Regions from separate parts of the Schinkia azotoformans genome, predicted to be linked through region 2. Evidence: riboswitches for the same ligand, from Rfam matches in the RefSeq annotation. Region 2 holds a riboswitch; each other region holds the start of a gene.
What was found. Region 2 has a riboswitch for S-adenosylmethionine ahead of P9E47_RS03745 (O-acetylhomoserine aminocarboxypropyltransferase/cysteine synthase family protein). Riboswitches for the same ligand answer to the same signal wherever they lie in the genome.
Positions count from the first base shown of each region.

Region 1: another riboswitch for S-adenosylmethionine. It lies ahead of P9E47_RS06215 (aliphatic sulfonate ABC transporter substrate-binding protein); the one in region 2 lies ahead of P9E47_RS03745 (O-acetylhomoserine aminocarboxypropyltransferase/cysteine synthase family protein).
Region 3: another riboswitch for S-adenosylmethionine. It lies ahead of P9E47_RS02985 (bifunctional homocysteine S-methyltransferase/methylenetetrahydrofolate reductase); the one in region 2 lies ahead of P9E47_RS03745 (O-acetylhomoserine aminocarboxypropyltransferase/cysteine synthase family protein).

Region 1 is NZ_JARSMD010000010.1:219,541-227,654, reverse strand. Features, by position in the region: gene P9E47_RS06235 (HAMP domain-containing protein) at 50-592, shown strand; gene P9E47_RS06230 (carbohydrate-binding domain-containing protein) at 619-2,784, shown strand; gene P9E47_RS06225 (thioredoxin family protein) at 2,870-3,436, opposite strand; gene P9E47_RS06220 (hypothetical protein) at 3,883-4,008, shown strand; SAM riboswitch class I at 4,185-4,291, shown strand; SAM riboswitch class I at 4,377-4,485, shown strand; gene P9E47_RS06215 (aliphatic sulfonate ABC transporter substrate-binding protein) at 4,672-5,691, shown strand; gene P9E47_RS06210 (ABC transporter permease) at 5,729-6,568, shown strand; gene P9E47_RS06205 (ABC transporter ATP-binding protein) at 6,582-7,313, shown strand; gene acsA (acetate--CoA ligase) at 7,327-8,114, shown strand, end outside.
Region 2 is NZ_JARSMD010000007.1:59,142-67,255, forward strand. Features, by position in the region: partial or broken gene P9E47_RS03740 (vitamin B12-dependent ribonucleotide reductase) at 1-341, shown strand, start outside; SAM riboswitch class I at 828-937, shown strand; gene P9E47_RS03745 (O-acetylhomoserine aminocarboxypropyltransferase/cysteine synthase family protein) at 1,156-2,472, shown strand; partial or broken gene P9E47_RS03750 (helix-turn-helix domain-containing protein) at 2,489-2,634, shown strand; gene P9E47_RS03755 (acyl-CoA dehydrogenase family protein) at 2,660-3,811, shown strand; gene P9E47_RS03760 (ABC transporter ATP-binding protein) at 3,831-4,694, shown strand; gene P9E47_RS03765 (ABC transporter substrate-binding protein) at 4,716-5,828, shown strand; gene P9E47_RS03770 (ABC transporter permease) at 5,892-6,662, shown strand; gene P9E47_RS03775 (hypothetical protein) at 6,801-7,169, shown strand; gene P9E47_RS03780 (LLM class flavin-dependent oxidoreductase) at 7,209-8,114, shown strand, end outside.
Region 3 is NZ_JARSMD010000005.1:136,979-145,092, reverse strand. Features, by position in the region: gene metH (methionine synthase) at 1-794, opposite strand, end outside; gene P9E47_RS02985 (bifunctional homocysteine S-methyltransferase/methylenetetrahydrofolate reductase) at 853-2,694, opposite strand; SAM riboswitch class I at 2,801-2,887, opposite strand; gene P9E47_RS02980 (aspartyl-phosphate phosphatase Spo0E family protein) at 3,026-3,232, opposite strand; gene cdr (CoA-disulfide reductase) at 3,424-5,154, opposite strand; gene P9E47_RS02970 (YueI family protein) at 5,308-5,670, opposite strand; gene P9E47_RS02965 (EamA family transporter) at 5,807-6,727, shown strand; gene P9E47_RS02960 (LysR family transcriptional regulator) at 6,746-7,615, opposite strand; gene P9E47_RS02955 (EamA family transporter) at 7,660-8,067, shown strand.

The DNA of each region.
Region 1 (8,114 bases), on a different contig from region 2:
AGTGGAACAAGTACATAACCCAAATTATAAGTAAAAGGTGGATAAAACAATGAGGTTTACCATTAGAAAAAAATTAATGTTCAGTTATTTATTATTAATTTTTCTATTTGTTGCAAGTAATTTTATCGTAAATTCTAATTTGATAGCGGTTACGAATGACTCAAATCAAGAAATCATTGAATCTGTTCGGAGTTCTATTGATGATTTTACATATATTACGATTATTTTAGGCCTAACAATAGCCCTTGTAACCTCACATCTCATTAAGAAATCAATTAATGAATTTTCCATTGCCATTCATGCGATGGCAGAAGGGGATTTTACAGGTGATGATATCAAAATCAAGCAAAAGGACGAGTTTGGTGAACTTACTGAATCAGTAAACTATATGAAGAAAAACCTGAAGAATTTGATTTCCCAGGTAAATGAGACGGCTGAACAGGTTTCAACCATGTCAATTCAACTCTATGAAGGTGCAGAACAAACCAGTGTGGCCACGAAGGACATCGTTACCTCTATCCAAACTGTAACAGTAAATACGGAGGATCAATCAAGAAGGCTACAGGAATTAGTTTCACAATTTAAAGTTTAATTCACTAAGAAAAGGAGTTCAGTAAGATGACTAAGAAAACAAAATATTTTAAAGCTGCAGCAATTTTAGTGAGTACGTCACTCTTGTTTGCTTGCAGTAACAATTTAGATTCAGAGGCAGTTGAAGGTGCTCAAACTGAAAATGGGAGTTCTAGTGTTAGCGTTGTAAACGTTAGTGCTTTAATTAGTGAAAAGGTAAAGTATGATAAAGGCGACTTTTACAATGATTGGGAAAACGAAAATCCCATTCTAGTTAAATTGAATGGGACTGATGTTAGTTACGATTCAGCAACACCTGTGATTTATGATAATAATAGACTTACAATAAAAACAGGCGGCACTTATGTGATAAGCGGTGAATTGCTGGATGGGCAAATTGTGATTGATGCCGAAGATAAAAGTCCAGTTCGGCTCGTATTAAATGGGGCAAAGATTAACTGTAGCAATAGTTCAGCCATTTATGTAGCCAAGGCTGAAAAAACAGTGATCTCTTTACCGGAAGGCACAGAAAATTATCTTTCGGATGGACAACAATATGTTTTCGATGACTCATCAGAGGCTGAGCCTAATGCAGCACTGTTTAGTAAGGATGATCTTACTATTAATGGTACAGGAAAGTTAATTGTCCAAGGAAACTATAATAATGGAATTGCCAGCAAGGATGATTTGAAAATTACAGGCGGTGACCTTCACATAAAAGCTGTCGATGATGGGTTAATGGGCCGTGATTTACTTGCCGTCAAAGAAGGGAATATAGTGATTGAAGCAGGTGGCGATGGAATAAAGTCCACGAATGATAAAGATGCTTCTAAAGGAATAGTTGCGCTTGAAGGAGGTACATTTGACATAGCATCAGGTAATGATGGCATACAGGCGGAAACATCATTATGGATTGCGGATGGTTCTTACAAAATTAAGAGCGGCGGTGGAAGCCCAGAAGTGATAAATAATTCTGAAGAAAAAGCGAGGGGGCCATGGGGCGGCAGTGCTGTGCCTGTTAGCACGGAGGATACTGATTCAGAAAGTGCAAAAGGTTTAAAAGCAGGTACGGCAATTGCTGTAGGGGGTGGGTCCTTTACCATAGATTCTCTAGATGATGGTGTGCATAGTAATGATAGCATTGAGATAGGAAATGGTGACTTTATGATAGCAACCGGTGATGATGGTATTCATGCGGATTCATCGATTGTAACAACTGGTGGAAAAATAACAATTACAAAAAGCTATGAAGGGATAGAAAGCCAGCTCATCACGGTTAATGATGGTGAAATTCATGTAACAGCCAGTGATGATGGAATTAACATTGGCGGTGGTAATGATGGTTCAGGATTTGATGTGCCTCCACAGATTGAAGGGACAAGAGGGCCTGTTGGTGAAGCGAACAACGAGAATGCATCAAAAGCTAGCTCGAATAATGAAACAAAAACTGCTTCAGAGGAAAACAAGCTTACAATCAACGGTGGATATATCACAGTTAACGCAAATGGTGATGGACTTGATTCAAATGGATCAATAGCTATGACAGGTGGAACAGTTATTGTAAACGGACCGACATCTAATGGAAACGGACCTCTTGATTATGACAACAGTTTTGATATGAGTGGTGGATTTTTGATTGCAGTTGGAAGCTCAGGGATGGCTCAAGCAGTTTCCGAGGAGTCATCACAATACTCTTTATTAATGACCTATCCTGAAACACAGAAAGCAGGGGCGCTTGTTCATTTGGAGGACAGTAAAGGGGAGTCAATCGTAACGTTCGCACCTGAAAAAGACTATCAATCTGTTTTTATTAGTTCACCCAAACTAGAAAAAGGCTCTTCCTACACGCTATTCACCGGTGGGGCTTCAACTGGAAAAGATATTAATGGACTGTATAGCGATGGTGATTATCAAGGTGGAACAAAGGTTGTAGACTTTACCATTTCAGACTCTGTCACTTGGCTAAATGAAACAGGGATAACAACTGCCAGCAGTCATGGGCCTGGAGGATTCAATCCAGGTGGAGGTCAAAATCGACCAGGCGGATCAGGAGACAACCCGGGTGATATATTTAAGGATTTGGATGAAGCAACGATGGAAAAAGTAAGATCAATTATGGATCAAGAAAGAGCTGGTAGCATTACAAGAGAGGAAGCACAAGCTCAATTAACAGAACTAGGTGTGGAGTCCCCTAAAAGAGGGCCTAGACAATAAAAAACGATTAAGGGGAAGGTGCTTTTGCGTTATTGTTTAACCAAAAGCACCTTCCCCTTGCTTTAAGGATATTATTCTATAAAATTTACTGACATATTCGTGTTTCCAATCTTTTTCGAACATCTGAAACAACGGATTGCCAATACCTAGGCTCAGTTGTTACTGTTTTTTTGAATGATGCAAACATCGCTTTTTGTTTATCAGGAAAATCCGGAGCATCCTGTGGTGGCAATTCAGTTCTTTTTTCAGATACAAATTGTTGGACCTCCGGTGACCTTGGACCCCAAACAGCTTGTTCTTCACCCTTTTCATCAATAAAAATAAAGATTGGAATAGAGCGGGATGTCCCATTTGTTAAATATTGATCCATTAGCTCCAAATTTTCATCTCGAATAAGAAATCTCGTCTCGATTGAGGCAACTTCAGCCAGCCTTTGCAAAACAGGTACACAAAGTGCTGCATCTCCACACCAATCGGCAGTTAGAGTAATGATTCTAAGGTTCTTATTTTTTAACTCCGAAAAATACTGAACATCTTCGTGGTTTAGTTCTAATTCTTTATATACTCCCTCTAACTCAGGCCGATTTACTTGCATGTAATTCACGTATTCTGTAAAAGTCATTCCTTTTGAAAACCAATTGTTTAATGACATAAAAGACCCAATCCTCCTCGGAATTCCGGTTTTTCCCATCTTACCATATTATTATTAATTCCTAAATTTTTGTGCTCAAGGGAACACTTTTTGAAAATTTAGTGAAAGTGAAAAATTACCACCTTTATTTTACTAAAACTATATTGTGAAAATTCGATTAATTTAATATAATTTCACTAATACCTTCTTCTTTTTTATCTATGGGTTAGTTTCCAAATTGCACATTGTACGTAATGGTAGTCGTTATCGTTGAATATGTAGACACAAAACTTTAGAGACAAAACTGTATAAGTTAAGCAAGCCAGTATCGAATACTCCCGACGGAAGTTTTCAGAGGAGGAATGTAGGTTGGGTGTTTGTAAAGAATGTTCTTTAGAGATTAATGGTAACAGCAAGCAAGGAAGTAAGTTAACAAAATACCATAGATGAAAATTGGAGGAGAGAAGATGACAAAAAAGAAATTAAATAAGCGAGTTATTAAAATGATTAAGTCACATATGAAAGAGCAAGAACAAAAACAAGTAAATTGGCAAAAATCCGTATTACGTGAGGAAAACATAAGTTTCAAATAATTGTATTTGGAAAGCCCTTTCAAGGCAGATGAGTACAAGTTGATAAAGAAGAAGGTTGGACAGTTCACTCATTCTGGAGTGAACTGTTTATTTTTTTATTTATATAAAAAAGGTTGACGGTGGAAATAAATTACTCTATAATCCAAATTATCATAATTTTAAAAAATAAATAAATTTACTTATCAAGAGTGACGGAGGGAACAGGCCCGAAGAAGTCCGGCAACCACAAGCGATGCTTGTAAGGTGCTAAATCCTGCAGACAAAATTGTCTGAAAGATAAGGTTGAATGAGGCTACAAAACCCTTCTTCCTTATCGGATGAAGGTTTTTTTGATTTTGATTCAAATGAACAATTGAATAAAAGTAAATCTCTTATCAAGAGTGACGGAGGGAACAGGCCCGAAGAAGTTCGGCAACCACAAGCAATGCTTGTAAGGTGCTAAATCCTGCAGACAAGATCATGTCTGGAAGATAAGAGGAGGTGGCTCCTCTTCTTATGGAGAGGGGTTTTTCATTTTACAGAAAACCCCTCCCTTAGGCGTATAAATCTAAGTTTATACATCGAAATAGGAGGTAATAAAATGGCGAAAAAACATAATTGAAATAAAAATCTAACGACATAATCTTGCATCTAAAATATGACAAATGAAAAGAGGAAGAGAAAATGAAAAAACTAATTGGAATTATATTAAGCACATTATTATTGATTGGAGTTGTTGGTTGCTCAAGCAGTTCAAGTTCGTCAAATAATACCGGTGCTGAAGGTGAGAATAGTGGGGGAGAAGCCAAAAAGCCGAAAAAGATTGTTCTCGATTATGCTTACTATTCACCAACAAGCTTAGTACTTAAAGAATTCGGTTGGGTTGAAGAAGCATTCGCCCAAGATGATATAAAAATAGAGTTCGTATTAAGTCAAGGAAGTAATAAAGCACTGGAGTTTTTAAACAGTGGCAGCGCGGATTTTGGTTCGACAGCGGGTGCGGCAGCCTTAATGGCAAAAGCGAAAGGGGCTCCAATTGAATCCGTCTATATTTATTCAAAGCCTGAATGGACAGCATTAGTTACAGGTAAAGATTCAGCAATAAAATCTGTTGAAGAATTAAAAGGTAAAAAAGTAGCGGCAACAGTTGGTACAGATCCTTATATTTTCTTACTTCGTGCATTAGATGAGGTTGGGCTAACAGCAAAAGATATTGAAATCGTGGCTTTACAGCATAGTGACGGTGCTTCAGCGTTAGCAACGAATCAAGTGGATGCATGGGCAGGACTTGACCCACATATGGCAAGAGTTGAGGTTGAAACAAAGGCAAATCTGTTTTACCGAAATGTAGATTTCAATACGTACGGAGTTCTAAATGTTCGCAGCGAATTTGCAAAAGAATATCCAGAACAAGTGAAAAAGGTTATCGAAGTTTATGAGAAAGCAAGAAAATGGGCAATTGAAAATCCAGATGAATTAGCTGAAATCCTTGTAAAACATGCCCAAATTTCACCAGAGGTAGCGAAGAAGCAATTAGAGCGTAATGATTTCTCTGAACCAGTACCAGGAGAGAAGCAAATTGAAGCATTAAATGCTGCCGGAATAGTATTGCAAAAGGGAGACATTATCGATAAGAACACAGATGTATCAACGCTTGTTAATGAATTAATTAATCCTGAATTTGCGAAAGAGGTTATTAAGTAAAGGGTCCGACACCCACAAGAAAGGGGAATTCAATAAGATGGAAAGAAATAGTGCTTCAGTTGTTGGGAATATTGGAATAGGGAAGAAAACGAAAAAGTCCGTCCAACGATCAGGTAAACTGCAGCCCCTTATTTGGGGAAGTATCCTGCCGGTAATATTAATCATAGCTTGGGAGTTTTTAAGTAAGATCGGTGTTTTTCCAAAGCATTTATTACCTGCTCCGACGATTATTATTAGTAAGATTATTGAAATGGGACAGGATGGAACGCTTTGGGGCCATCTAGGTATAACGCTATACCGTATTTTCTTCGGATTTGTACTTGGCGTAGGGTTTGCAGTTGTCCTAGGAGCTATTGTTGGCTATTTGAAAAAAGCAGAGCTTTTACTTGATCCTATATTCCAGGCATTTCGTTCTATTCCATCGTTAGCATGGGTTCCTCTATTTATTTTATGGATGGGGATCGGGGAGCCATCTAAAATTGCGTTAATTGCAGTTGGGGTATTTTTCCCGGTTTATTTAAATATTGTTTCCGGGATTCAAGGTGTTGACCGCAAAATAATTGAGGTAGGGCGTATCTATAATTTTACAACCTATCAATTGATAAAAAGAATCATTTTACCTGCATCATTGCCATCATTCTTAGTTGGTATCCGCAGTGGTTTAGGATTAGGCTGGATGTTTGTCGTTGCCGCAGAATTAATGGGTGCAAGTAAAGGCATTGGATATTTATTAGTTTATGGACAAAATACGTATTCACCAGAGTTAATCATCGCTAGTATCGTCCTATTTGCAATAATGGGAAAACTAACAGATTCCCTTCTAAAAGGGCTCGAGGGAAAAGCACTGCACTGGCAAGACTCTTTTGTGAGGAATTGAGGGTGGAAAAATTATGTTAGCAATTGAGAATGTAACAAGAACGTTTGAAAATGGAGCAGGTTTTAAAAATATCGATTTGACAGTAAATGAAGGCGAGATTATTGGAATCCTTGGAACAAGCGGTTGTGGGAAAAGCACTTTGCTAAGGGTTTTGTCTGGTTTGGACCAAGGCTATAAAGGAACGATCAAAATTAATGATGAGGTTATCACTTCAGTTCACAAAAAAATTGGAATGGTGTTTCAGGAAGCAAGGCTAATGCCTTGGTTAACTGTTATTGAAAATGTTGGTTTTGGATTAAAAGTAAAGGATCAATCAGAACGGAAGAAAAAAGCGCAACAATTAATTCAATCCGTTGGGTTAACAGGTTTTGAAAATCAGTATCCAAAGGATCTATCAGGTGGTATGGCACAAAGGGTGGCAATTGCGAGGGCGCTTGTATCAGCTCCGGAAATATTGCTTTTAGATGAGCCCTTCAGTGCATTAGATGCTTTTACGAAAATGAAGCTGCAAGATTTATTGCTTTCAATTTGGAATGAATATAAATCTACATTTGTGTTAGTAACACATGATATTGATGAGGCATTATATCTTTGTGATCGGATTTTAATATTAAGAGGGCAGCCTGGCATTGTGTATGAAGAATTGAAAATTGAGGCGCCAAGACCAAGAGCCCGTGGAGATTTATTGCTTGCACAGCTAAAAGACAAAGTTTTAAGTCACTTGGACTTATCAAAACAAGAGTAAGGGGATTATAAAATTGATTACATCTTTAGTAAAATATCTAAATCCTGCCCGGGGAGACTATAATCTTTCTAATTATCAAAAGGTTCGTGAAGAGTTTTCTTGGGAGGAAGTGAAAAAGAATTTCTCCTGGTACAAAACGAACAAAGTCAATATGGCTTACGAGTGTATTGACCGTCATGTGGCGGATGGGTTCGGTGAAAAAATAGCCATTCATTATGTTAACGGGGAAGAAGAAATTAAATATACATTTAAAGAGGTTAAAGAGAAAACAGATCATTTGGCTACAGTTTTAAAGAAGCATGGGATTCACAAAGGTGATATTGTCTTCGTTTTTTTACCTAAACATCCTGATTGTTTAATAGCTACTTTGGCAGTGATTAAACTAGGTGCAATCGTAGGGCCACTATTTGAAGCTTTTATGGAGGAAGCAATCAAAGATAGAATTTCAGATTGTGAGGGAAGGTATCTCATTACCAACTTGGAATTAGGGATTCGTGTTCCAAGGGATGAACTGCCAACTTTAAAAAAGATTTTTTACACAGAAGATGTGGATCAATGCTTGAATGGAGAAATTTCATTAGTGGGGGAGTTAAGGAACACTGAAATAGATAACAACGTTTTGGAATGGGTCGATTTTGAACATGGTTTAAACATCCATTATACAAGTGGCTCAACAGGAAAACCGAAGGGGATCATCCATGCGCACCGGGCAATGATTCATCAATATTTAACCGGGAAATGGGTGCTCGATTTAAAAGAGGATGATGTGTATTGGTGCACGGCCCATCCAGGTTGGGTAAC
Region 2 (8,114 bases):
CTAAAGGCTATTCAGTTGAGCAAGTTGAAAAAGTATATGAAAGATTATACAAAGGCGGAGCTAAAGGCGGAACAGTGTATGTTGACGGCAGCCGCGACGCTCAAGTATTAACCCTTAAAGCTGAAGAAAACAGTTTGGATGATGTTGAATTCGATAAAGTACCACATGAGCAACCACGTGTCGTACTAGTTGATACAATCAGTGACCTTCGTTCCACAGACGTAACAATCGGAAATGAAGTAGGAAATACTTGTCCAGTTTGCCGTAAAGGTAAAGTAAAAGAAATCGGCGGATGTAACACATGTACAAACTGTGGCGCACAGCTTAAGTGTGGTTTATAAAAAACTCGAGAAATTTGATGTTGCTTTGAAATAAAGTCTGATAAAAAATAACCTCTTTGGTATTCTTTACTAAAGAGGTTATTTTTCGTCTTTTCAAAAAAAGGAGGGAGAAATGCTAAGAGGTACTTGGGTGAAAGATTTAGATTAGAATGAAAAAAATATTATAAAAATTGCTAAAGAAAAAATATTAAGAACTTCAGAGTGTCATTCTTATATAAATGCTATAAGAAATACCAATATGAAAAGGGAAAGGTGAGGAAATGAATGTCTAAGCGCAAATGGGATTTAAATTTGTACGCTGTATGACATCATTTATTCTCATAAGTTTATATTTTGCAACCTGTCTTTCTTCTGCAAAATCTATAAAACTTCGACAAGTGACAGGTACAAAAAAAACGATTGACATTAATCTCCAACTTTGATAACTTTAAATAAATAAAAATTAACTAAGTATATTAAATTATAAAAAATAAATATATTTCTATTTTCTTATCTAGAGAAGCGGAGGGACTGGCCCTATGAAGCTTCGGCAACAGACTTTTTTAAAAGTACTGTGCTAATTCCTGCAAGCATGTTTAATGCTTGGAAGATAAGAGGAGAATGGGACTATTGAGTTCTTAACCTCTTCTTATTTACAGGAAGAGGTTTTTTGATTTTTTATAATTAAATTTTGTTGCAAGCCGATTAGACATCTAAAGGCAGCTTTTCACCAGTATTGGGGAACGCTGTCTTTTTTTTTTGTAAAAGAGGAGGGGGAGAGGCAGACTTGAAAGCTTTTATAACCTAATAAAAATAGACAAAGGAGAATGAGAAAATGACTAAAAATGTTCACACGAAAGATTTTAGATTTAATACAGTGGCTCTTCATGGGGGACAAAAACCTGATCCGAATACACGATCAAGAGCAGTTCCGATCTTTCAAACTACATCATATGTGTTTGATGATACAGACCATGCAGCATCCCTTTTTAAGATGCAAGGGGAAGGGTACATCTATTCAAGAAATGCTAATCCAACAAACACCGTTCTTGAAGAAAGGTTAGCACAGCTTGAGGGGGGAGTAGGGGCTTTTGCCGTGGCATCAGGTCAGGCAGCAGTGACCATCGGTTTGCTTACGTTAGCTAAAGTAGGTGATGAAATTGTTGCGACAAGCGCTTTGTATGGAGGTACATATGCCCTATTCTCTGAAACATTTCGTAATTTTGGCGTTACGGTTCATTTTATTGATGGGAGAAATTTTAAGGAAATCGAACAAAGCATAAATGAAAAGACGAAAGCAATCTTTACTGAATCAATCGGCAATCCAAATTTAGAAATTGCCGATTTGGAGAAGTTGAGTGAAATTGCACATAGGCATGGTCTCCCGTTGGTAGTCGATAATACGTTTGCTACTCCAGTTCTATTAAGACCAATTGACTATGGAGCAGATATTGTTATTCATTCTACTACAAAGTTTATTGGCGGCCATGGAACTTCAATTGGTGGAGCTATTATAGATGCTGGAAAATTCTCATGGGACAATGATAGATTCCCAGACTTTACAAAATCAAAACCTACTTTAAATCATCGTTCTTTCGTTGAAGTGGCAAATGAAAAGGCCTTTATTGCAAAAGCTAGGTTTGAGCTTGGGCATGATTTGGGGGCGACTCTTTCACCTTTTAACAGCTGGCTGTTTATTCAAGGGCTGGAGTCATTGTCTGTACGAATGAATCAGCATGTTAAGAATGCCCAAGCAGTTGCCCAATATTTATCCAAACACGAGTTAGTGGAGTGGGTAAACTATCCAAATCTTTTAAACAATTCTCAATATGAGTTGGCAATGAAATATTTTCCAAATGGGGTTGGATCGATCTTTACTTTTGGCATAAAAGGTGGTTTGGAAGTGGCGAAAATCTTTATTAATTCTTTAAAGCTACTTTCCCATCTTGCAAATGTAGGGGATTCAAAAACGCTGATTATTCACCCTGCAAGTACTACGCATTCAAGATTATCCCCTGAGCAACTGTTACAAGCGGGAGTTACTCAAGAGCTGATTCGAATATCGATTGGATTAGAGGATGTAAGGGATATCCTTGCGGATATTGAACAAGCGTTGCAAATTAGTAGTCGAGTCACTGGCACCCACAAGTAAATAGGGGGTGTGAGAAATGGGCTTAAAAAGTATAAAGACATTTAAGACGATCATGAAGTATGGAAACTTTCAGCGTGCGGCGGAAGAACTCAATTATGCCCAATCTACCGTGACAACTCATATCAAAAATTTAGGTCCTATTTAGGTGTGACTCTAATTAAAAACCACTGAGTGAGGAGGATAAAAAATGGCAATACAAACAGTTTCGGGGAAATCAAGCAAAGAGATTGCGGAGAACCTTGCCATAATATTTTATGAAAATGCAGCTGATAGGGATTTAAAAGGTGGAAATCCGAAACTAGAGCGAGATTTGATTCGTGAAAGTGGGTTACTTAAAGTGCTTATTCCAAAACAATTTGGTGGATGGGGGGAGAGTTGGACGGACGTTGTGCAGATCGTTAGGTTATTTGCAAAGTATGATAGTTCATTAGCACATGTTTATGGTTATCATTTTGTGAACTTAATCACTGCACATCTATGGGGAAACAAGGAACAGCAAGAATTCTACTTTAGTGAAACAGCCGAGAAAAATTTGTTCTGGGGGAATGCTTTTAATCCTATTGATATGAAGCTCTATGCACGTAAGGAGAAAGGAAACTTTGTCTTGAACGGGGTGAAAACCTTTTGTACAGGAAGTGTCGATTCAGATTATTTAATCGTCTCAGCACTTTATGAAAATCAAGATCACCAACAGTTTATAGCGATTATTCCTACAAACCGTCAAGGAATCACTGTTAATGAAGATTGGGATAATTTTGGTCAAAGGCAAACTGACAGTGGAACGATTACATTTACAAATGTGATTGTTAAGAAAGAAGAAGTGCTTCAAAATGGATTGGATTCTAGTGAGTTTGCAAAATTGAGGCTTAATATCTCTCATTTTATCTTGAATCATGTTTTTCTTGGAATTATGGAAGGAGCCTTGGAAGCTGCGAAAAAGTACACAAAAACAAAAAAAAGAATACGTACTCCAAATAATGATTCGGTAACTGGTGATCCCATTATCCAAAGACATTATGGTGAATTCTATGTACAATTAGAGGCTTCCAAACTACTTGTTGAAAAGACAGATACTCTATTCGAGCGATTATGGAATAAGGGTGAAGCCATTACAGAAGAGGAAAGATTGGAATTAAATCAAGCGGTCTACACAGCGAAAGCTTTTACAACAAATGCAGGTCTGGAACTAACATCTCGTATGTTTGAAGTAATGGGGAGCCGTGCTACAGCCAATCAATATCGTTTTGATCGGTATTGGCGTAATATGCGAACGATGACGCTACATTATTCTATTGACAATGTTATTCAACAATTGGGAGAGTGGGTTTTGCACAAATAGAACAGAAGGAGGAAAATGAATGGCTCAGGCTATCGAGTTGCAAAAGCAAAGACTTCAATTTGAAATGGTAAAGAACAAAATTGAAGCGAAGTCAATCCATTTTAGTTATCAAGGTGTCGAAATTTTAAAAAATATTGAGCTTGATGTGAAAGAAGAGGAATTCTTAGTATTAATGGGTCCGAGTGGCTGTGGAAAAAGTACATTGTTAAGATTGATAGCTGGCCTAGAACAACCCCAAAAAGGCGATATCATCGTAAATGGTGTTTCGTCAACACAAAAGGCTCCTGATTGCGGGGTTGTTTTTCAAGATTACTCATTATTTCCTTGGTTATCGGCAAAGGAAAACATCGTTCTCGCACTAAAACAAAAATTTAAAGGAAAGAAAACGAAAAAAGAACTGCAGCATTTGGCCGGGGAGTACTTAGAACTTGTTCAATTAGGTCTTTCGATTAAGAAGTATCCTGGTCAAATGTCTGGAGGAATGAAACAAAGGGCGGCCATTGCTCGAGCATTAGCATTTGGTTCTGACTTAATGCTGATGGATGAACCTTTTGGAGCATTGGATCCACTTACTCGCATTTATTTACAAGATTTATTATTAGAGATTAACCGTGATCAAAAGAAAACGATTGTGTTTGTCACTCACGATGCAGATGAAGCCATTTATTTAGCAGATCGAATTGTAATGTTTTCAGTTGGCTCAGCTGGTACGTACACAACGAGTGTTGATGTTCCATTTAAGAAGCCAAGAAATCGAAAAAAAATGTTGGCAAGCAGAGAGTTTACTAGATTTCGAGAACATATTCTAAACATCATGAACCAAGGCTTAATTGATAACTTAGAAGAACAGCATGAGGTGGGACTAGATGGAGAAGGAATCTAAATAAATATCTTTTGGGAGGAAATGAAATTGAAAAATTTATTCAAGGTAAAAACTAAAAAGGCCCTGGCTGCTTTAACTGCCGCAGTGGTACTAGCAGGTTGTGGAGTAGGGAACAAGGCTGAAAAAGCTAGTTCCACAGAGGGAAATGAAGAGAAAACTTATGAATTAACAGTAGGATATGGACAGTCACAAGGTGCACCTTTATTCGATATTGCAAAACATGAAGGATTCTTTGAAGATGAAAATCTAAAGGTAGAAGGGGTTGGGTTTGCTTCATCAGCAGATGGATTAAATGGACTACAGGCAGGCAAAATTGATATCGGCTTAACATTTGGTACGGCAGCTCCGTTAACTTTTATTGCAAATGGATCAGACTTTTCCGTTATTGGAGGTCATTTAGAGGGTGGACATCCAATCTTAGTTCAGGAAAAAGATAAAAATAAATATAAAACGTTAGAAGATTACAAAGGAAAAAAAATAGGAACGATTCGCATGTTTACGTCTGATATTGTATTTCGTACAGCGCTAACAGATGCGGGAATTGATTGGGAGAAGGATGTTGATATTGTAGAGTTTAAAACAGGGGGGGATTTGCTTCAAGCCCTCACTAGCGGAAAAGTTGATGTGGCTGTATCAGCTGGTTCACAATATTTACAAGCACAAAAGGCAGGCTTAGCTGTAGTTGGTTGGAGTAATGATTTAAATCCAACGCATGTTTGCTGTCGAGTGGTAACACGTACCGATTTATTAACAGAAGATAAAGGCGAAGCATACAAACGTTTCTTAAAAGCACTAATCCGTGCAGAACAAGTTAAAAATGAAGATCCAAAAGTAGCCGTTGAGGCTGCAAAGACACATTTAAAATTGGATGATGAAACAGTAAATTCGATTGTAAATGAACCACATGCCCACTATTCATCTGATCCAAACAGCCACGAAGTAAAGAAAATGTGGGAGCAAATGAAATCAATTGGCTATATTGAAAATGCGGATGAAATTAATATTAACAAATATATAAATATCGACCTTTATGAACGGGCATTAAATGAATTGATTGAAGAGTATCCAGAAGATCAGTATTTTAAAGATCAATTAGATAAATTTAATAAGCAAAATGAAAACGAAGGTGCGTAAGTAGGATCTTTGTTTAAATTCTCGAACATGCTTATCTTTAACCAAAGGGGGGGGAATTTGTTTATGTTCAAATTTGCAAGGCAATATTGGATTACGATATTAATCGGAGCGGCTACTATCATTGGATGGCAGCTAATGACGACAAAAGCTAGTTTTTTGAATCCTGTGATATTCCCAGACTTTGGGGAGATTTTCGGAGTCTTTACGAGATCGGGAGAAGAATTATTGCAAGGATTTGTTAGTTCGATGAAGCTATTGGTTCCGGCTTACGTCGCATCCGTAGTTTTAGGAATAAGTGGGGGAATATTCTTTGGGTTAAATAATACGGTTCGCAAGATATTAATGCCTTATGTACACATGCTAAGTCCGCTACCACCAACATTATTTATTCCTTATGCGATTGCGTTATTGCCATCGTTTCAAAGTGCATCTATCTTTTTGATTTTTCTTGGCTCTTTTTGGCCCATCTTTTTAGGGGCAATTCAAGGAGTATTAATTATCGAAAAGCAGTACCTGGATAATGCTAAGACTTTAGGCCTTAAAGGATATGACTTTTTATTTAAAGTAATCGTCCCTGCAGCTTCACCTTATATTTTAAGTGGGGCAGGTACTTCATTGACCTTGTCTTTCTTCATTTTAACAATGGCTGAAATGTTTGGTGCTGAATCAGGAATGGGTTATTTCATTCAATATTATTCAGATTTTGCTCAATATGATTATGTGATTGCAGGAATGATTTATAATAGTGCGGTGATTTTGATTGCACTATTGTTATTCGAGCAATTGAAAAAACGGATTCTATTTTGGACAAATTTAAAGACCGATTCGGATTGAGGAATGGCGGAAGATACTAGGAGGAAAAGCATGTATATAGTAGAAATCGGTCATCTCTCACCCGATTTTACCTTGAGACAAAAGGAAGGCATCGAATTAATAAAACCATAAAAATATAAAGAAAAGAGGGAATTTAATATGATCATAGCTATTGTAATAGATAAGGACGAAAAAATCGTACCAATTGTAGAGGGAGAAAAAATTCGGATTTACGATACAGAAACAAATGAATATCAAGAATTCCCAAACCCTGCTCTTGCATTGGAAGAGGGGCGTAGGGGGTCTACTCTAAAATTTGTAGAACAAAAAGGTGCCACTGCGTTTGCAGCCCCACCCCAAACCTTTTGCGAATTGTCATATGAAAAGGCAATTGAAGATCAAATCAAGTTTTTTCATTTACCATTAGGTCTTTTTTTTAGTCAGTTTAAAGAACAAGTAGATCAAAAGAGGATAGATTCTAAAGGAGTACTTCCACGTAATGAGATTGCACCTAGTTTTATCCTATAAAAGAGGATTGATTTGGATATTTAGAAGGAGTGTAAACACATGGGTCAAGGAAAAATGAAATTAGGTCTCTTCTTAATGGGAACAGGTCATCATATCGCTTCATGGAGACATGCGAATATCCCAGCAAAATCTGCTGAAAGCTTTGCCTTTTTTCAAGAGATTGCTAGGATAGCTGAAAAGGGAAAGTTAGATATGCTTTTCTTAAGTGACGGATTATCTTTTGACAAACATTCGCATCCAGCAGAGCTTGTCAGATTTGAACCACTCACCTTATTAGGAGCTTTGTCAGTTGTAACCAGCCATATTGGTTTGGCTGCAACCGCGACCACAACTTATAATGAGCCATTTCACATTGCTAGAAAATTTTTATCGCTAGATCATTTAAGTGGAGGAAGATCAGCGTGGAATGTGGTTACGTCCTATTACCAAACGGAGGCAAGAAATTTTAATGCAAAACAGCATCTCGATCACAGTATCCGATACAAGAGGGCTGAGGAATTTGTAGAAGTGGTAAAAGGTTTGTGGGATAGCTGGGAAGAGGGGGCAGTCCTGTGTGATAAGGATTCAGGGCAATACTTTGATGAAAGCAAGCTGCACTCATTACATCATCAAGGTGAATTTTTCTCAGTGGAAGGTCCATTAAATTCATCCCGTTCACCACAAGGAAGACCTGTTATCGTTCAAGCTGGATCATCTGAAGAGGGAATAAGCTTAGCTGCAAAAACAGCAGATGTGATTTTTACAGCACAGCAAACGCTTGAAGGTGCACAGGCCTTTTACAAAAAGGTAAAGGAAAAAGCTAGTCAATTTGGCCGATCTCCAGAAGAAATAAAAATTATGCCAGGACTAGCGATTTACACAGGGCGAACAGAAGAAGAGGCTGAAAATAAATATAGTGATCTTCAAAAATTAATTACTCCGGAAGTGGGATTGCAAATACTTTCT
Region 3 (8,114 bases), on a different contig from region 2:
TTTGCCGCTAGTGATTCTGGTGATTCATGGTATTTACCATCTTCGTCAGGCAATCCGGCATTCGGATAGCAGCTTACCCCTGTTGTAGAAAGATCAGATAGGGAGCGAATATGGTCGCGCATAAATTCGGGTCCGGTTGCACAGTTCATGCCAATAGCTAAAGGCTTCATATGCTCTACAGATATATAAAAAGCTTCAATCGATTGTCCAGCCAGTGTTGTTCCCATTGGCTCGATCGTTCCGGAAATAATCAAAGGAATATTTTTGCCTGAAGACCAGCGTGCTTGTTCTATCCCAACAAAGGCTGCTTTAACATTGCGCATATCTTGACTAGTTTCCAGCAGTAAAAGATCAACACCGCCGTCAATTAAACCACGTGTTTGCTCCATGTAATTATCAACAAGCTCATCAAAGGTAACCCCTCCGGTTACCGATAATGACTTTGTTGTAGGTCCCATTGATCCGGCGACAAAGCGGGGCCATTCAGGTGTTCCAAATTCGTCCCTTACTTTACAAGCAAGTTCGGCGGCTACCTTATTAATCTCGTAAGCTTTTGCACCAAGCTCATAATCAGCTAAAACCAACTTTGTCGCACCGAATGTATTTGTTTCGACGATATCTGCCCCAGCTTCAAAATAAGAACGGTGAATCCATTCAATAACATGGGGAGCCGTTATGTTTAAATACTCATTACAGCCCTCATATAGTTCACCACCGAAATCTGCTGCAGAAAGATTTGCTTGCTGTAGCATTGTTCCCATTGCACCATCTATAATCAGTATTTTTTTCTTCATCTGTTCTTGCAATGTATTGTGTGACAATCTAATCTTCCTCTCTTAGCTAAGAAAACTTTTAATTTCTTGTTAGTAAATTTTTGGAGTTTTTAGTTTTTAAGTATTGCACAAGTTCAACCGAAATTTCATAGCGCATAAACGGTGTGATTAAGTAAATTCCTTTAAATAAATCGAACGCCATATCGATTAAAGATTTGGCAATCGCGATGCCTTCGATGGCAGCCTTTTCGCGGTCTGTTCCGCAATCAGCCATTCTTCTTCTTATTACATCGGTCAATTTAATTCCCGGCACCTCATTGTGAAGAAATTCGGCATTTTGGCTGCTTACAATTGGCATAATCCCAATATAAATGGGTTTTGTGATATGCTTCGTTTCTTCGTAAACGTGTAAAAATTGCTGTTCATTAAAAATGGGCTGGCTAATAAAATAATCGGCACCATGCTCAATTTTTTTCTCCAGCCTTTTAACAGCCTTATCTAGATGGCGAACATTTGGATTAAAGGCCGCTGCAACTGAGAAGGAAGTCTTTTTTTGCAGGGGTTTTCCTGAAAATGTTATCCCCTCATTAAATTGCTTAATAAGACTAATTAATTCAAAAGAAGACAAGTCATAAACAGATGTGGCACCCGGAAAGTCCCCAACCTTTGTAGGGTCACCGGTAACAGCTAACACTTGGTCGATCCCTAAAGCATCCAAACCCATTAAATGGGATTGAAGTCCAATTAAATTTCGGTCCCGGCAGGTAATGTGCACAAGCGGGCGTATTTTCACTTCATTTTTAACAATCGCTGCCATTGCCATATTGCTTATTCTTGGTGAAGCCAATGAATTATCTGCCATTGTAAGAGCGTCTATGCCGACCTCTTTTAAAGCTTTAGCTCCTTCTATGAATGCAGTAGTATTTAATGTTTTTGGAGTGTCCAACTCAACGATAACGGACCGTTCTTTTGTAACAATTTCATGCAGGTGTGGTTGAGTAGGTTTGGCTGTAACAGTAATAATATTTTTATTTTCCTTAATTTTTACATCCTTATGTGTAACAGGTGCTAGTCCCTTTAGTCTTTTGCTAACAGCTTTAATATGTTTGGGCGTTGTTCCGCAGCAGCCACCGATGAGGCGAACACCTTGATTTCTGAGGTTAACGGCACACTCGCCAAAATATTCGGCATCTGATTCATATATTAATCTCCCATCTACATAATCTGGTAAGCTTGCATTTGGATAGGCTGAAAGGAACGCTTTCTTTGGCAATGGTATTTCTTCCAACGCTTGGGTCATATGATGGGGCCCGAGACGGCAATTTAAACCGACAACATCAGCCCCGAGATCTTCAAGTTCTTTTAAGGCAATACGAAGTGGTGTTCCGTCCTGTAAGACGGCAACCTCATGAATAGAAACCTGGGAGATGATCGGTAAATCGGTTTCTTTTCGAGCAATTTCTAGAACGGTCTTTATTTCATCGAAATCGTAGAATGTTTCAAGTAATAATCCGTCTACACCTTCCATCAGAATGCTGTAGAGCTGTTCACGAAAAGACCGTTTAATTTCATCAATCGTTGCTGCACTTTTTTTAATTCCTCGTATTCCACCGAAAGTTCCTAGCACATACGTATTTTCTTTAGCAGCTTTTTTTGCAAGGCGTACGGCAGCTGTATTAATATCTTTGACCTGATCTTCGAGACCGTACCTACCAAGTTTTATATAGTTAGCGCCATACGTATTTGTTTGTATTACATCCGCTCCAGCCTTAATATAGGTTTCATGGATTTGTGTAATACGGTCCGGCTGCAAGAGGTTTAATTCTTCAAAGCAAAAATCAACACCATATGAATAAAGGAGTGTCCCCATCGCACCATCAGCTATTAAAATACGATTTTGCAAATCTTGTAAAAATCCCATGTTTTCACCTACTACCTAATAGTTTTGATTAAGTCAAACTAAAAATACGTCAAAATAGAAAAAGTCTCCTCCATTAAGAAGAAGACTTTTTGCATTGCAATTCTTCTTCTTATCTGTCTGGAATTAGCACCTGACCTTCAGGCTGGTTGCTGAGATTTCATAGGGCCAGTCCCTCCACCTCTCGAGATAAGAATATAGTTTTATACTTAGGGTAGTATTTTTGTTTACACTAATTTACTATAGTACACCGAAATTTACAAGTGATTTTTTTGAATTGTTAAATAGTATCAATTGTCAAAAAAATACCCACAACTTATTAAGGTTGTGGATATTACTCTTTACATTCTTTGGTTAATAAATTTCCAAGGTGGAGAACCTCATTAATAAGCTTGTCCAATTCTTGGCTAATCATGATTGTCCTTTTATTAGTAAAACCATATTGAAGTCCATTATTTATCATTTGTTTCCGTTTTTTTTCAATTAAAGAATTTAATGAATTTAGTTGATCTAATTGCACCTTTGTAGAAGTTGTTTCCATCGAGCAGTCCCCATTTTAAAAATAGTAATAATAGTGTAATTGAATTATAACTTTTTTTCTTCTAAATTTGATGTGAATTTGATCACAATTTGTTTACAATTTATTGAAAATATTACAATAAAGGTAAAAATACCAAAAAGGTGGAACAGGAGTTTTTTTCCTGGCCACCCTTTGTCAATGACTATAATTGCCTATTTAATTGGATTACCAACGCAATCGAATCGTGCTACACCAGAGTCATCTGTAACGATGTTACAATTTGAATCTTTTCCAGTTCCATAAACTGTGGAATAAGTTTTCCAACCACCATCCAAGTTTACTGCTTTAAATCCATTAAGTGTCAATATTCTTGCGGCGAGATAACCACGAAGACCAACTTGGCAATTCACATAAATTGGTTTATCTTTTGGAAGTTCATCAAGGTGATCACGAAGTTCATCTAGTGGTATATTTACAGCTCCTTTGATGAATCCAAGCTTCAATTCACTTGGATTACGTACATCTACAAGATAGCCGCCATTCGCTACAATATCGTCGATTTCATGCCATTGTATCGTTTCAACGGCATCTTCGATAATATTTGAAGCTACATAACCAGCCATATTCACCGGGTCTTTTGCAGATGAATAGGGTGGGGCATAGGCCAACTCTAAATCGGGCAAATCAAGCACAGATAAGCCACCTTTGATTGCGGTTGCGATAACATCAATCCGCTTTTCGACACCATCTTTTCCAATGCCTTGAGCGCCGTAAATTTTTCCAGTCTCTTTGTCAAAGATGACCTTTAAGGCGATTGGCGCTGCTCCTGGATAATAGCCGGCATGTGAACCGGGATGGATATGAATGACTTGATAATTGTTAATACATAAGCGTTTCAATGTTTTCTCATTATTACCGGTACTTGCAGCAGTATAATCAAATACTTTTGCGACTGAAGTACCCATTGTTCCACTATATTTCTCTTTTTTTCCGTAAATATTATTGGCAACAATCCGACCTTGGCGGTTTGCTGGCCATGCGAGTGGAATAGCAGTGGTGGTACCATTAATATAATCTGTAACTTCAATTGCATCACCAAGAGCATAAATATCCGGATCGCTTGTTTCGAGATATTCATTTACTTTAATATGGCCGCGTTCTCCAAGATCAAGACCAGCATCTTTTGCTAGTTCATTTTCCGGTCTTACTCCGATTGCTAATAAAATCATCTCTGTTTCAATTTCTTTTCCACTATTTAAAATTACTTTTGTACCATTATTCTGAAAAGCTTGGACACCATCTTCGAGAATGAGGTTGACACCTTTTTGGGCCATATGAGTGTGTAAAATGGATGCCATTTCGAAATCGAAAGGAGCCATTACTTGGTTTGACATTTCAACTAATGTGACTTCAATTCCGCGCTCATGAAGATTTTCAGCCATTTCAACACCAATAAAACCACCGCCGATAACGACCGCTTTCTTTGGTTTCTTATCATCCACATAGGCCTTGATTGCATCTGTATCTGGAATATTTCGAAGTGTAAATAAATTATTTGCCTCTTTAATTCCAGGGATCGGAGGGACAATAGGTCTCGCACCCGGTGATAATATTAACTGATCATAGCTTTCATCATAGATTTCCCCAGTTTTTAAATTGTGAACAGTAACCGTTTTAGCGTCACGATTGATCTTTGTTACTTCACTTAAATTGCGAATATCCATGTTGAATCTGCTTGACATGCCGTCGACAGTTTGAACTAACAGTTTTTTCCTGTCTTTTATAACTTCTCCAATATAATATGGAAGTCCACAATTTGCAAATGAAATATATTCGCCTTTTTCAAACATAATAATATGTGATTTTTCATCTAATCGTCTTAATCTAGCTGCAGCAGTTGCACCTCCGGCAACCCCACCCACGATAATAATTTTATTCCCCATGTTTATTCCTCCCAATGGAATATTAATTATTCTTTATACCTACAAGGGTATAAAGATAAGATAAACTTATCCAGAGTAACAGTCAACTCTTTTATTTATCTATTTGAATTTTATCATCCAAAGATTGGAAGTTGAATACATGTCAAGAAAATGTCATTGAATATATATATTTTCTATATCGACAGCATAATCATAAGCTAAAACTAATCCAATATCGGTCGGATGCTCCTGGTCATTTGAAATAGTAAAAGGAATATGATTATCGTTCGCAAGTTTAATGTATTTTCTTAAATATGAGTAGTCAATATCCCCATTTAAAATCATCTTGACCTTTGGATTCTGTTTAAGTAAATCTTGAATTTGACTATTAGTTCCGGATGCTCTGACTTGAGATTTTGTTAACACTGCTAAAATTCTTTCCCTTAATGTTCCTAGGAACTTTTTTCTTTCTTCGGGATTAATTTCTTTCGGACCATGGATACCTTCCTGCAAAATATTTTCAATGTCTTTCGCCAACTTAATCCATCCTTTCAGTTTTATTTCTCCATATAAGTTTTAGAATTGGTAAAAAGATAGTATTCATGTATATATATTTTAAAGAGCTTGAAATGTGATATGATTTTGATAATGGTTGGGGGGAGGGAACGGAATTTTGAAGGACAGATTATCAACATTTTTAGTTTTATTGGCTGCTGTTTTATGGGGGACGACAGGTACAGCGCAAACATTTGCCCCGCCTGATACTCATCCGATTTCATTTGGAGCGATGAGATTAGCCTTTGGTGGTACTACGTTATTACTTTTTGTAGCATTGCAAGGAAAATTGAAGCTTAAAAATTGGCCATTGAAAGAGGTTATCCTAGCTGCTTTATGTATGGCATGTTATCAACCATTTTTTTTCTCAGCTGTAAAAATAACAGGGGTCGCTATCGGAACAGTAGTAGCAATCGGCAGTTCTCCTATTTTAGCCGGCATCATGGAATGGATATTTAAAAAGACAATGCCGACAAAATCGTGGTGGCTTGCAACCGTTGTTGCCATCAGTGGATGCCTGCTTCTATTTACAACTAACGGAGCGGTAAAAGTGCAACCCTTCGGAATACTGTTGTCACTTGGAGCTGGATTATCATTTGCTACATATACATTAGTTAGTAAAGAATTGCTCAAAACACAGGCGCCGGATACCGTAGTTGCTGTCGTATTTACATTAGCAGCCATAATGTTGGCTCCATTATTATTCTTATTTGACCTATCATGGTTATTCCAAATCAATGGAATTGGAACAAGCCTTTATCTAGGTGTATTCGCAACAGGAATTGCTTATTTACTGTTTAGTAAAGGATTAGTGAAAATCCCCGCCTCCACGGCTGTTACTCTATCGTTGTTTGAACCGCTAACAGCAGCACTCTTAGGCGCATTTTTAGTCGGCGAAAATTTAACATTGACATCATGGCTTGGTGTTGCCTTAATCTTCATGGCCATTGTGGTAGTATCAATGGCACCAAAAAACAAAAGTGTTCGTAAACCTGAACAAGACCAAGAAGTTGAGTATATTAAACAGGCAACGAAATGAGAGTAAAAAAGTGGGCTATCATAAGGATAGACCCACTTGATTATTCTTTTCGATTGTTTCAATAAATTTTTCCATTGTTGATGTTAAGTAAGTATCGGCTCTTCTTATAAAAACAGTCTTTATCTTGCTGTATTTTTCAGGGAGTGTATGACAATGGATGAGTCCATTTTGTTCCATATGGGTGACTGCTGACTTTGGAACAAATGTAACGCCTAATCCAGCGGCAACACTTTGCAAGATCGTTTCTAATGTGCCGAATTCCAACACTTTCTGCGGTGTGATGTTCTGGTCCCTATCCCAAGCCTCAAGACGTGCGCGGTATCCACAGCCTTCGCTAAAGCATAAGAATGGCTCCTGTTTCAACTCTTCCAAAGAGGAGGAGTGCTTATCTGAAATGAGTACAAGCTCCTCTCGAAACACTTCATGCGATACAAGATCGGGATGAAAGTCTGATTCTGTAACGAACGCTCCGTCTAATTTATGATGCAATACCTCTTTTTCTAATGTTTCCGTCACGCCAGTAAATAAAGATAAATCTACATTTTTATATTTTTTAATAAAGGTAGACAATATTTTCGGTAAATGTATGACAGTTTCAACGGTTCCGATGTCTAATTTTCCAGATGGTTCTTCTTTACTTTGAACGGCTTTTTTCATTTCAGCGGTTAACAATAATATTTTTTTACTATAGGCCAGTAATTTTTTCCCCTCTGGTGTTAAACTCATCCCACGACGATGGCGGTTAAACAATGGGGTATTCAGTTCCTGTTCGAGTTTCTGAATCCTCATTGTTATATTGGATTGCACGTACTTTAATTCTTTTGCTACTTCAGAAATCGTTCCTTTTTCCGCCACCATCTGAAAAATCTCTAAATCTTTAAATTCCATGATGATCCACCTTTAAATTTTTATATAATTTCATAATATCAAAATTGCGATATTCAACATTAAGCTGTTTACTTGGAACAATTACGGCTATTGTTATTACAGTTGGGGCATCTTTGTTTGGAGTTTTACCTGTCCCTTCAGCGGAAAATATTCTAGCAGTAAGCCCGCATTTATTATTTATGATTATATTCCCTGGAGCGATTGCGCTCGTTGGATGGAATATTGGTGTGACTATTTTATCACCTTTAAATGCTTTGTTATTCATAAACTTTGTTCCTGTTACAACACTTTTAGTCTCAATTTTTCAAGGGAATTGCATAACAGTGTACGATCTTCTAGGTACATTCCTTATCATCGTTTCACTTTTGTCCAATAATATTTTTGTAAGAATGCTACAAAGAATAGGATCAAAGCAGCCTGTTCAAACACATTTGTGCGAACGCGCGTCATAAAGATTTCTAAAACCCACCACAATATTTGCGGCGGGTTTTCTTACTGA